DNA from 4 places in the Streptomyces sp. NPDC006602 genome. Region 1 is predicted to be linked to each of the others. Evidence: riboswitches for the same ligand, from Rfam matches in the RefSeq annotation. Region 1 holds a riboswitch; each other region holds the start of a gene.
What was found. A riboswitch is a leader RNA that binds a small molecule or an ion and turns the genes downstream of it on or off. The one in region 1 is predicted to bind cyclic di-AMP.
Positions count from the first base shown of each region.

Region 2: it holds a riboswitch for cyclic di-AMP, as region 1 does, so the genes downstream of both, ACFYO2_RS41015 (M23 family metallopeptidase) here and ACFYO2_RS47875 (M23 family metallopeptidase) in region 1, are expected to answer to the same signal.
Region 3: it holds a riboswitch for cyclic di-AMP, as region 1 does, so the genes downstream of both, ACFYO2_RS35295 (peptidoglycan DD-metalloendopeptidase family protein) here and ACFYO2_RS47875 (M23 family metallopeptidase) in region 1, are expected to answer to the same signal.
Region 4: it holds a riboswitch for cyclic di-AMP, as region 1 does, so the genes downstream of both, ACFYO2_RS26345 (transglycosylase family protein) here and ACFYO2_RS47875 (M23 family metallopeptidase) in region 1, are expected to answer to the same signal.

Region 1 covers NZ_JBIAHG010000063.1:58-3,213, forward strand. The annotation lists tRNA gene ACFYO2_RS47870 (tRNA-Met) at 286-359, shown strand; cyclic di-AMP (ydaO/yuaA leader) riboswitch at 664-821, shown strand; gene ACFYO2_RS47875 (M23 family metallopeptidase) at 833-1,861, shown strand; gene ACFYO2_RS47880 (PrsW family intramembrane metalloprotease) at 1,988-3,156, opposite strand, start outside.
Region 2 covers NZ_JBIAHG010000033.1:28,685-31,840, reverse strand. The annotation lists gene ACFYO2_RS41025 (M16 family metallopeptidase) at 1-184, shown strand, start outside; gene ACFYO2_RS41020 (M16 family metallopeptidase) at 181-1,569, shown strand; cyclic di-AMP (ydaO/yuaA leader) riboswitch at 1,785-1,951, shown strand; gene ACFYO2_RS41015 (M23 family metallopeptidase) at 1,965-2,750, shown strand; gene ACFYO2_RS41010 (GntR family transcriptional regulator) at 2,986-3,156, shown strand, end outside.
Region 3 covers NZ_JBIAHG010000021.1:29,411-32,566, forward strand. The annotation lists gene ACFYO2_RS35295 (peptidoglycan DD-metalloendopeptidase family protein) at 1-978, opposite strand, end outside; cyclic di-AMP (ydaO/yuaA leader) riboswitch at 983-1,140, opposite strand; gene ACFYO2_RS35300 (alpha-galactosidase) at 1,448-3,156, opposite strand, start outside.
Region 4 covers NZ_JBIAHG010000011.1:93,375-96,530, forward strand. The annotation lists gene ACFYO2_RS26335 (cytochrome P450) at 1-212, shown strand, start outside; gene ACFYO2_RS26340 (transglycosylase family protein) at 376-1,389, shown strand; cyclic di-AMP (ydaO/yuaA leader) riboswitch at 1,584-1,752, shown strand; gene ACFYO2_RS26345 (transglycosylase family protein) at 1,756-2,439, shown strand; gene eno (phosphopyruvate hydratase) at 2,728-3,156, shown strand, end outside.

The DNA.
Region 1 (3,156 bases):
CCAACCCTGCGGGCGGACACCCCCCGACACGTCCCCTTGCCGCCGTACGCGGGTGCGGGTGCGTGCGCCTTGCGGCGCCGGTGGCGGTCGGGCGAGGCCCGCCTCCTAGCCGACCGAGTCGGGTGGTGGGTGGGCGTAGGTCGGTGGTCTGGGGGCGGAGCCCCCAGTGACGCCCGCACCGGCGCCGGGTGATCGATCGGATCGACGGATCCTGCACCTCGGTCGCCCGCGACCACCTGGGTGCGACTTCCGTCCCGCGGATGGCGTACACTGGAGTCACAACGACGCGGGGTGGAGCAGCTCGGTAGCTCGCTGGGCTCATAACCCAGAGGTCGCAGGTTCAAATCCTGTCCCCGCTACTGAAGGCCGAGGGCCGGAATCCAGAAATGGGTTCCGGCCCTCGGTCTTTGTGTGCCGCCTGCCTTGGCCCTCGTTGTTACGAGGGGTGATCGGGTGAGTGCCCTCCGCATAACAACTGACACACCGTCAATACCTCTGAGCTTGCTGAGGCTTGGTCAACTCGCCCGTTTTTCGCCCGTCATGGACCGTAAGTCCTGGGCGGAAAGATTAATGATCAAGTGGAACAGCTTGGAATCCGGGCCCCGCGTCTATTAACGTTCGATAACGCAGCGCGGTCGTCCCAGCCGTCACAAGAGTCGGCTCCGTGCGCACGCGCCGAATCCCGCAAGGGAACCGGGGAACCACCACCTTGGGGTGAATCGCGCGGATACCACCGTGAACTCACGGCAGGTATACGCGCGTAGGAGACCTTCCTGCTCCGAACCCGTCAGCTAACCCGGTAGGCGAGAAGGAAGGAAAGGAGCACGCCCACGTGGCGTCCAACCGGCCTGCCCCAGAAGCCCCGTTCGTGCCGAGCCAGCGCGACACCGAGACCTTCGGCTACGGCACTTTCACCGACGAGGGCCCCTGGACGGAGTGGAATCCCACCGAGGACTCCATCCGACCCGTACGTGGCCGGCATCGTGTCGCCAAGCAGCGCGGCGGACTCGCCCGCAGCTCCACCGTTCTAGGCGTCGGTGTCATAGCCGCCGTCGGCGCGGGCGGCATGGCCAGCGCGCAGACCGGCAAGCCGCCGGTGTCGATCTCCCTGCCCGACCTGCCCAACGTGGGCTCCCTCATCACGGACGACTCGGACGCCGCCGAGGACTCCGTCACCGCGCTCAGCAGCGTCAGCGCGACCTCGGCCGACACCGAGCAGGGCACCGCCGACGCCGGCGAGGCGCTGCGCACCCGGATCATGGCCCAGGCCGAGCAGCAGCAGGACCAGGTCGAGAGCAAGGCCGCCGCCGACGCCGTGGCCGCCGCCGAGAAGCAGGTCGCCGAAGCGGCCGCCAAGGCGGAGCAGGAGGCCAAGGCCGAAGCCGCCGCCGCGAAGAAGAAGGCGGAGGAGGAGGCCGCGAAGAAGGCCGAGGCCGAGCGTCTCGCCGAGCTGGCGAAGCAGTACGCGCTGCCGACCTCCTCGTACACGATCACCTCCACCTTCGGTCAGGCCGGCTCCCTGTGGTCGTCCGGCTACCACACCGGCCTCGACTTCGCCGCGCCCACGGGCACGCTCATCAAGGCCATCCACAGCGGGACGATCACGCAGGCCGGCTGGGACGGGTCGTACGGCTACAAGACCGTGCTCACCCTCGACGACGGCACGGAGCTCTGGTTCGCCCACCAGTCCTCGATCAGCGTCAGCGTCGGCCAGAAGGTCAACACGGGTGACGTGATCGGGCGCGTGGGTGCGACGGGGAACGTGACCGGGGCGCATCTGCACCTCGAGGTCCACCCCGACGGTTCCGACTCCGGCATCGACCCGATGGCCTGGCTGCGGAGCAAGGGCCTCAACCCCTGAGGCCCGTCTTCCTTCTTCTTCGCTCTCGCTTCGCAGGCTCGCTCGAGATCGGGCGCCTGACGGAGGCTTCGGCCTGATCCTCGGCCCGGTCGCTTGTCCGGGGGCCACGTCCGACGTGGTTCGCGGCTACGTCCGATACGGGTTGTAGGAGTGGTACGAGTTGTAGGAGGGGTACGGCGCCGCTGGATACACCGGCGCCGTCGGCGCCGGGTATCCGTACACCCCGTACACCGGCCACGGCGGTGCGGCCACCGCCACCGGCGGTGCCGTCGCCCGTGCCGCGTGGTCCAGCGCGGGACGCGCCACGTCCCGACGCCACCACAGCTCGGCCAGCAACTCCCGTTCCCGTACGGCGAAGTCGGCCCCCGCCCGCCCACGGCGCGCGCGCTGCCGTAGGAACGCCAGTGAGGTCGCGTAGGCCTCGTACTGCGCCACCGCCCGTGCCGCGGGGCGTCCGAAGTGCTGCCGGGCGTACCCGCGGGCCAGTCGCCGTGCCCGCATCGAGCCGAGGGCGTACGGCTCGGCCGGTGTCAGCCAGCCCGCCACGGTGTACGCGGGGAGCTCTTCCCGTACGGTCCTCAGCTCACGCTGCCGGGTCCAGATGACGAGCCAGGTCAGCAGCCCGAACGCGGGGACCATGAACGCCGCGTAGACCGCGAAGAACCCGTACTCGCCGATTGTCGAGGAGCCGTTCCAGATCGCGTGCATGCCCATCGCGAGCAGCAGCCCGGACAGCGGCAGCAGGACGCGCCGCAGGTGGTGGCGCTCCGCCGAGAGCGCGGAGATGCCGAAGCCGATGCCGGTGAGGACGGTGAAGAGCGGGTGCGCGAACGGCGACATGATGATCCGCACGAAGAAGGTCGCCGCGGTGACGGAGGCGATGCCGGTGTCGCCGGTCAGCTGGTCGGTGCCGAAGGCGGTGCCGAGGTAGAGGATGTTCTCGGTGAAGGCGAAGCCGGTGGCGGTGACCCCGGCTATCACCACTCCGTCGACGATCCCGGTGAAGTCCCGGCGCCGGAAGAGGAAGACGAGTAAAACGGCCGCGGCCTTGGCCGACTCCTCCACGACGGGCGCTATGACGGTCGCGCCGAGGGTGTCCGCGCTGGAGGGGTCCGCCGTGGCCGTCGCTATCCATCTGGTCGCGAAACTGTTGGCGATGATCGCTATCAGCGCCGCCGCGCAGGCTCCCCAGGCGAAGGAGAACAGCAGATTGCGCCACGGGCCGGGTTCGACCCGGTCGAGCCACCGGAAGGCGGCGATGAGGAGCGGGACGGGCAGTACGGCGAGTCCGAGCC
Region 2 (3,156 bases), on a different contig from region 1:
GCTGTTCGGCGACCCGCAGCTCGCCCTGACCGCCGTACAGCGCGTCCTTGACGTGACGGCCGAGGAGGTCCAGGAGATCGCCAAGGCCCGCCTGCGCCCCGACAACCGCGCGGTGCTCGTCTACGAGCCGATCGCCCCCGAAACCCCCGCCGACCAGGACGAGAACGAGGAGGCGGCCCGGTGACCGAGCTCGCCACGATGGAATTCCACCCCCAGCCCCAGGCGGGAGAGGCCAGGCCCTGGGCCTTCCCGGCGCCCGAGCGCGGGACGCTCGACAACGGCCTGACCGTGCTGCGCTGCCACCGGCCCGGCCAGCAGGTCGTCGCCGTGGAGGTGCTCCTGGACGCACCGCTGGAGGCCGAACCGGCCGGCCTGGACGGCGTCGCCACGATCATGGCGCGGGCCTTCTCCGAGGGCACCGACAAGCACTCCGCCGAGGAGTTCGCCGCCGAGCTGGAGCGCTGCGGCGCCACCCTCGACTCGCACGCCGACCACCCCGGCGTACGGCTGTCCCTGGAGGTCCCGGTCTCGCGCCTGGCCAAGGCGCTGGGCCTGCTGTCCGACGCCCTCAGGGCGCCCGCGTTCGCGGACAGCGAGGTCGAGCGACTGGTGCGCAACCGCCTGGACGAGATCCCGCACGAGCTGGCCAACCCGTCCCGGCGTGCCGCCAAGGAGCTCTCCAAGGAGCTCTTCCCGGCCACCTCGCGCATGTCGCGCCCGCGCCAGGGCACCGAGGAGACGGTCGAGAACATCGACTCCTCGGCCGTGCGCGGCTTCTACGAGAAGCACGTCCGCCCCGCCACCGCCACCGTGGTGGTCGTCGGCGACCTCACCGGCATCGACCTCGACGCGCTGCTCGGAGACACGCTCGGCTCCTGGACCGGTTCCGCGGCCCAGCCCCGTCCCGTGCCGCCGGTGACCGCCGACGACACCGGCAGGGTCGTCATCGTGGACCGCCCCGGAGCCGTCCAGACGCAGCTGCTGATCGGCCGTATCGGCCCAGACCGGCACGACCGCGTGTGGCCCGCGCAGGTGCTCGGCACCTACTGTCTGGGCGGCACCCTCACCTCCCGCCTGGACCGCGTCCTGCGGGAGGAGAAGGGTTACACCTACGGCGTGCGGGCGTTCGGGCAGGTCATGCGCTCCGCGCCGGACGGCACCGGCGCCGCGATGCTCGCCATCAGCGGCTCCGTCGACACCCCGAACACCGGTCCAGCACTCGACGACCTGTGGACAGTGCTGCGCACCCTCGCCGCCGGAGGGCTCACCGACGCCGAGCGTGACATCGCCGTGCAGAACCTCGTCGGGGTGGCACCGCTGAAGTACGAGACCGCGGCGGCCGTGGCGAGCACGCTGGCCGACCAGGTCGAGCAGCACCTGCCGGACGACTTCCAGGCGACGCTGTACCAGCAGCTCGCCGCGACCGGCACCGTGGAGGCCACCGCGGCGGTCGTGAGCGCCTTCCCGGTCGACCGGCTGGTGACGATCCTCGTCGGGGACGCGGCGCAGATCAGGGAGCCCGTCGAGGCCCTCGGCATCGGCGAAGTCACCGTCGTCTCGGCGGAGTAGGCGCACGCGCGCGTAGCGCGGTGGGCGTAGGCGCGCCCAGGGGCCCTGGTGACCGGAGAGTCACCAGGGCCCCTCCATGTCCGAATTGAGGGAGAGGTTGCCTGTCTGCCCTGTGGCATGCGCTACAAAAGCCGTGATCCGTTTGGGGATTGAAAGTTGCCGCGTTTAGCGTCATGCGGGCTGTTCGTCAGGCAGTGCGCCGCACCCGCGGCACCGGACAGTCATCGCCGAGTCCCCACATGGCGCGAGCCAGGGGAGCCGGGGACCCACACCACAAGTCCCTGGGGTGAATCGGACGCCCGCGCGCACCGCGAGGGGGCCCGTAGGAGACCTTCCTGCTCCGAACCCGTCAGCTAACCCGGTAGGCGAGAAGGAAGGAAAGGACCAGCCACCACATGGCGTTCACCTGCGCCACCGGGAAGCACCGTCGTCCCAGCCGGATGAAGCGCACCACCGCCCGTGCGGCGGGCGTGGCGGCGCTGACCACCACCGGCGTCATCGGCACCCTGGCCGCCCCGGCGCTCGCCGCCGAACCGGCCGCCGAGCAGACCGGTCTCATCCCCGTCATCAGCACCGACAACTCGATCGCCGACCAGATCGACGCCCAGGCCGCCGCCCAGAAGCAGGCCGCCGAGCAGGCCGAGGCGCGGAAGAAGGCCGAGGAGGCCGCGCGCAAGCAGGCTGCCGCCGAGGCCAAGAAGGCGGTCGCCGAGGCCAAGCAGGCCCGCGAGGCCAAGGAGCGCGCCGCCCGGGAGGCCGAGCGCAAGATCCTCAACGCCTTCGTCGCCCCCGTCTCCGGCTCGTACATCTCGACCGGCTACAAGTCCGGCGGCGCCGTCTGGTCCTCCGGCAGCCACACCGGCGTCGACTTCCACGCAGCGAGCGGCACCTCCGTCCACGCGGTCGGCTCCGGCACGGTCGTCGAGGCCGGCTGGGGCGGGTCGTACGGGAACAACGTCGTGATCAAGATGAACGACGGCACGTACACCCAGTACGGCCACCTGTCCTCCATCGGCGTCTCCGTCGGCCAGACGGTCACCCCGGGGCAGCAGATAGGCCTCTCCGGCGCCACCGGCAACGTCACCGGGCCGCACCTCCACTTCGAGGCCCGCACCACCGCGGAGTACGGCTCGGACATCGACCCCGTCGCCTACCTCCGCTCGCACGGTGTGAACGTCTGACGCTCGCGCCCGCGAACGACCCACGCGTGCGTCCCGGCATCGTCTGACGACAGACGGCTCCGCATCCCGAAGCCCCGGCTCCCCCAGCCGGGGCTTTCGGCGTTTGGGACGACCGTCTGTCCAAAAAATATCCATGGATTCCGGCCCGCCATCGGAAATTCCCGCTGATTGCAATAGAGTCACTGAACACACGTCAATCGTCGACGTTTCACGGGGATTAAAGCGGAGGTCGGTCATGCGTATTCCGGCGCACTCGGTATGCACGGCGATCCGGGACGACATCGTCGCGGGTGTCTACGAGCGCGGCAGCCGACTCACCGAGGAACTGCTCGCGCGCCGCTACGGCGTCTCGCGCGTCCCCGTCCGGGAGGCCCTGCGCACGCTGGAGGCGGAGGGCTTCGTGGTG
Region 3 (3,156 bases), on a different contig from region 1:
GGCGACGCCCTTCGAGCGGAGGTAGGCGACCGGGTCCACGTCCGAGCCGTAGTCCGGCGTGGTGCGGATCTCGAAGTGCAGGTGCGGGCCGGTCACGTTGCCGGTCGCGCCGGAGAGGCCGAGCTGCTGACCGGCCGTCACGGACTGGCCGCTCGAGACGGAGAGCGAGGACAGGTGGGCGTACTGCGCGTAGTAGCCGTCGGCGAGCCTGATGACGACCTGGTTGCCGTACGCGCCGCCCCAGCCCGCGGAGACGACCGTGCCCGCGCCCACGGCCTTGAGGGAGGTGCCGGTCGGGACGACGAAGTCGACGCCGGTGTGGTAGCCGCTGGACCACATGCTGCCCGCCACGTGGTAGCCGGTGCCGACGGAGGCACCGCTCACCGGAAGGGTGAAGCCGCTGGAGGTGCCGGCGTTGTCGGCGCTCTGGGTGGCCGCCTCGGTCTTCGACGAGGAGGAAGCCCCGGAGGGGGACGACTTCGACGAAGCGGACGAATCCGATGAACCAGACGAAGACGACGACTTGGACGAGGAGGAAGAGCCCGAGGAGGACGACGACTTGGGGGTGCTCGTCGTGGCCTTCCTGCCGATCGAGAGCTTCAGACCGGGGTGGATCAGCGACGGGTTGCCACCGACGGCCTCGCGGTTGTCGGAGTAGAGCTTCTGCCAGCCACCGCTGACATTCTGCTCGTCCGCGATCTTCGCGAGGTAGTCACCGGCCTGCACGGAGTAGATCTTCCTACCCGATGCCTGCGCGGACGCCTGCTTTTCGGCCGTCGTCTTTTCAGCCACCTTCTTCACCGTGGTCGGAACGGACGACTGAACGGCCTTTTCCGATACGGACTGCGGAGTGGCGGCGTGCGCGCCGGTGGCCCCGAGAAGCGGCAGGGCGAGTGCGGCGCCGCCGGTTCCGGCGACGGCGATGGAGCGGGTGAAACGCTGGGACTTCGGGCGGCGATGCTTACCCTTCGCGGGCATGACGAATTCCTCTCCGGCGCCTGCGAGGTGAGCTGTCGGGTGCGGACTGGAGATGCCCGGCCGTACCGAAGCACGACTTAACCCCTAGCCGTTCCGGAGACCGGAACAGGCGGTTCTACCTGTGGGTCCCCCGCTCCTGCCATGTACGGGTGAGTGTGTGCGGGCTCCGGGCGGCGGCAGGATTGGGCGTCCGTCCGGATGGGTGGTGAACGTAAGCGACCAAGACGCAAAGGGACAAGTAAGTGGTTGCCCGTGAATGCGTTTCTGTTGGCCACCTGAGAGAATTCCCTGTCACCCTGTGTGCATTAGGGACTGACCCTCTTAACCAAACCCCCTTGAAAAGACCATTGATTACGTGAACATGACGGGCGACGCACGGTCACGAATATGACCCTCCTCACGTGGCCCCTCCTCAGGCCCCTTTATTGCATGCGGAGTTGGAACGAAGGTGCTAATTCGGACAGAAGCCTTAGATGCGACGCAGTCGGATAACCGTCGCATCGAAGTCACCGCGCAGTCCCGTCCGCAGTCCGTGATGCAGCAGTACGGCACCTCTGTGAACTTCGCCCGTTTCATGGCATTCGTACGATGCTGTCGGGTCGAGGCCGTGCAACCGCAGCGTCGGCACGGGCTCGCCGTAATGCTGCGCCTGGAGCCAGGCGAGGACGACGGCCTCGTCGCCGAGGACGTACTGCACCGCGCTCAGCCCGCCCTGCGGAGGCCGCAGCCGGTAGAGGTCGCCGCGCTGCACGAGGGGCCGGATCTCCTTGTAGAGATCCACCCAGTCACGGGCCTCGGCGAGCTCCTCCTCGGTCCACTCGGCGAGGTCTCCGCCGACGCCGAGCACCCCGGCCATGGCGCTCACGAAACGGAAACGCAGCGAGCTGACCCTGCCGTTGAGCTGGTTGTTGGGGCTGTCGGTGACCCAGGCGGCCATGACGCGCGCCGGGTGGATCTGACTGAAGCCGTGCTGGATGACGAGCCGGTCGAGCGGGTCGGTGTTGTCCGAGGTCCACACCTGGTCCGTACGGCTCATCACGCCGAGGTCGATCCGGCCGCCGCCGCCCGAGCAGGACTCGAAGGCGACGCCCGGGTGGGCGGCCCGCAGCCGGTCCAACAGGCGGTACAGCGCGTGCACATGATCGACCCACAGGCGCTGCGGGTAGGGCTCGCCGGGCCAGCCCGCGTCGGTGAAGCAGCGATTGAAGTCCCACTTCACGTAGTCGATCGGGGCGCTGGACAGGAGCGCGTGGAGCTGCTCCCAGAGGTACTCCTGGACGTCCTCGCGCGCGAGGTTCAGTACGAGTTGATTGCGCAGCTCTGTCCGCTTTCGCCCTGCCTGGTGCTGGACCCAGTCCGGATGGGCCCGGTAGAGCTCGCTGTCCGGATTGACCATCTCGGGCTCCACCCAGATGCCGAACCGCATGCCGAGCGCGTGCACGTAGTCGCCCAGCGGCTTGAGGCCGCCGGGGAAGCGGTCCGGATTGGGCTGCCAGTCGCCGAGCCCGGCGCGGTCGCTGGTGCGGGATCCGAACCAGCCGTCGTCCACGACGAACAGCTCGACGCCGATCGCCGCGGCCCGCCGGGCCAGCACGCCCTGCTGCTCCTCGGAGATGTCGAACTCCGTGGCCTCCCAGGAGTTGAACAGCACCGGCCGGTCCTGGTCCGCGTCCGGGATCACATACGCACGCTGGTAGGCGTGCCAGGCCCGGCTCGCCCCGCCGAAGCCGCCCTCGCTCCACAGACCGGCGAAGACAGGCGTCGTGAAGGACTCCCCCGCCGCCAGCCGCAGCAGGCCTGAGTCGTCGTACCCGGCCCCGCCGGTGACCTGCACGCGCGCGTCGGGGAGTTGGGCCACGGCGATCCGCCAGGACCCGGACCAGCCGAGGGCGCAGCCGTAGACCTCGCCGCGCTCCTCGGTCGCGTCGGTGTCGAGGGCGACCCAGGGCAGGTGCTGGTGCCCGGTGTGGCCGCGGCGGCTGCCGATCACCTTCTCACCGTAGGTGAGGGGGGAACGTACGAGCCGGGACTCGGCGGCCCAGCGGCCGTGCAGCTGGGACAGCCGCCAGCCGTCGCGGTGGGGCAGCGTCCAGACGGCGGAGTCGGCGCGCAGGAGTTCCACGGCGGGCCCGTCGTTGTCGAGGGTCACCCAGCGTTCGAGGACGTCGCCCCGCATCC
Region 4 (3,156 bases), on a different contig from region 1:
GTGACAACCAACACCTCGGATACGGCCACGGCATCCACTACTGCCTCGGTGCCCCCCTGGCCAGACTGGAGGGGCAGACCGCGCTCGCCACGCTGCTCACCCGCCTCCCGGACTTGCAACTCGCCGTGGATTCCGCTGATCTGCGGTGGCGGGGCGGTCTCATCATGCGCGGACTGCGGACGTTGCCCGTCGAGTTCACGCCGCGTGTATGACTGCGCTCACCTGCGTAAAGCTGACCCACCCTCAACTCTGTGATCTTCACGTGATCTACGCGGCATTAACTTGTGACAAGTGATCGGCTGCCTATACGTTCACGGATCAGCGCGGCGCCTCACCCGCCGCGCTGGTCACTGTTGCCTCGCGAAAGGTCTCCGCATGCTCTCCGGGAACGGCCGCCATCGTCGCCCCCGCCAGGCTCCGGCCATCCTCGTCGCGGCCGGAGTGACCGGCTCCGCCATCGCGATCCCGCTCCTCGGTGCCACCGGCGCCAGCGCGGCGACCGGCACCACGTGGGACCAGGTGGCCAACTGCGAGACGGGCGGCTCCTGGAGCCAGGACAAAGGCGACGGGTACTACGGCGGACTGCACATCGCCCAGGAGGACTGGGAGCAGTACAGCGGCCTCGACTTCGCCTCGAGCCCCGACCAGGCCAGCCGCTCCCAGCAGATAGCCGTCGCCGAGAAGATCCTCGCGGCCAAGGGCGTGGGCTACTGGTCCACCTGCGGTCTGCTCAACGGCCTCAGCAAGGACTCGGGGGCGGCCGACGTCGACACGGGCGTGGCGGACGAGGTGACCTCGGGCGCCGACGAATCGTCCGGCTCGACCGGCTTGTCCGACTCCTCCCGATCGTCGGCCGACTCGCCCGGTGACACGTCTTCGGATGCGCCTTCGTCGTCCGCGTCGACCTCTCCGTCCGACGCCCGGTCGAATTCTTCCGGGAAGGCCGACAAGACCGGCGAGGGCGACAACCCGGCCAAGTCCGACACCTCGGCCGATTCCGACTCGACCCCCAGTGCCTCGCCGGACTCCGGCGGCGACTCCACAGGCGCGCCGAAACAGGACGACTCGGACAACTTCTGGCAAGAGGGCGGCTCTTCGGCCCTCGTCGACACCGGCGCCCTCGTCGCGGGCAAGCACCGCGGCGGCAGCGCCGACGAGACCGCGGTCGGCACCGACACCGCCAGTGCCGACACGAGCGCCTCCGGCGGCCGGCACGCCGCCCGCGCGGACTCGTACACCGTCCGCCCCGGAGACACTCTCGCGTCCATCGCCGACTCCCTTGACCTCGAAGGCGGGTGGCGTGAGCTCTACGCGGAGAACAAGCAGGCGATCGGCGCCGACCCGAGTGTCATCGCGCCCGGTCAGACCCTCATCGTAGGTATCGAATAGGGCGAAAACGAGCGGGAGTTCGCGCCGCATTTCGCGCTGAATGTCCGGTTCGGTGAAAGTGTGGGATGACTCTCAGAAGCCCTGATCGTCTTTGAAATTCCGCGGATCGCGTGTCTACCGTCAGGACCGCTCGCCAACACGAGCCCCGACTGCCGCAACGCCGAATCCTGCCAGCGGCCGTACGGGAACAGTCGTCGCGTAAAGCGCCGTAGGCAGGAGCGGGGGACCCAAGGTAAGTGCCGGGACCAGCAGTTGAAGCTGGCTCCGGCTTGGGGTGAAGCCATGTTCCGCAAGGGACGTGGCCGGGCAACTCAACCGGCCCGAACCCGACAGCTCACCTCGCAGGCGTCGGTGAGGGGATCCACCATGCTGTTTTCCGGCAAGGGCAAGCACCGCCGTCCGTCCAAGGCCACTCGTGCCATCGCCATCGCCGGTGTCACCGGTGCCGCCGTCGCCGCCCCGCTGATGGCGGCCGGCAACGCCTCCGCCGCCACCGCCTCCGAGTGGGACGCCGTGGCCCAGTGCGAGTCCGGCGGCAACTGGTCCATCAACACCGGCAACGGCTACTACGGCGGTCTCCAGTTCTCCGCCTCCACCTGGGCCGCGTACGGCGGCACGCAGTACGCCGCGCAGGCCAACCAGGCCTCCAAGTCCCAGCAGATCGCCGTCGCCGAGAAGGTCCTCGCCTCCCAGGGCAAGGGCGCCTGGCCGAACTGCGGCGTGAACCTGTCGAGCTCCGCCTACAACGGCAGCGCCGACACCTCGTCGAACACCTCCAGCGGCTCCTCGGGGACCACGACCCGTTCCACCGAGCAGCAGGCCTCCCGTTCCGCGGACCGCCCGGCCTCGAAGAAGACCGTCACCACCCCGACCGGCAAGAAGGTCAAGAAGGGCGACGGCGAGTACAAGGTCGTCTCCGGCGACACCCTCAGCTCCATAGCCGAGGAGAACGACGTCAAGGGCGGCTGGGCGAAGGTGTTCGAGCTGAACAAGGACATCGTCCAGGACGCCAACCTCATCTACCCGGGCCAGCAGCTGCACCTGAAGTGACACGCGGCTCGTAGCTGAACCACAGCGCTCTCCTGGACGTGGACTCCATAGTGGAGGCCTCGTGAGGGCCACCCCCGTCCCCACGGGCTCCCCGCTCCGGTGCGTCGTCCCCCGTACGCACCGGGGCGGGGCTTTTTGTGCCCCGCTTTTTGTTCCGTTCGGAAACAATTTACTTTCGGTTCTGTCCATGAGGTGGTCGACAGGCTGGCCGATCGCCCGGAGCCGGTTAGGCTCGTCTCGCAGAACCCACCGTGGTTCCGTGAGACCAGCGTCACATTGAAGAAGGAGATGCTCGTGCCGTCCATCGACGTCGTCGTAGCCCGGGAAATCCTGGACTCCCGAGGCAACCCCACGGTCGAGGTCGAGGTCGGCCTCGACGACGGCAGCACCGGCCGTGCCGCCGTTCCGTCCGGCGCCTCCACGGGCGCCTTCGAGGCCATCGAGCTCCGCGACGGTGACCCCAACCGCTACCACGGCAAGGGCGTGGAGAAGGCCGTCCTCGCCGTCATCGAGCAGATCGGCCCGGAGCTCGTCGGCTACGACGCCACCGAGCAGCGCCTGATCGACCAGGCGATGTTCGACCTGGACGCCACCGACAACAAGGGCTCGCTCGGCGCCAACGCCATCCTCGGCGTCTCGCTCGCCGTCGCCCACGCCGCCTCCGAGGCCAGCGACCTCCCCCTCTTCCGCTACCTGGGCGGCCCGAACGCGCACCTG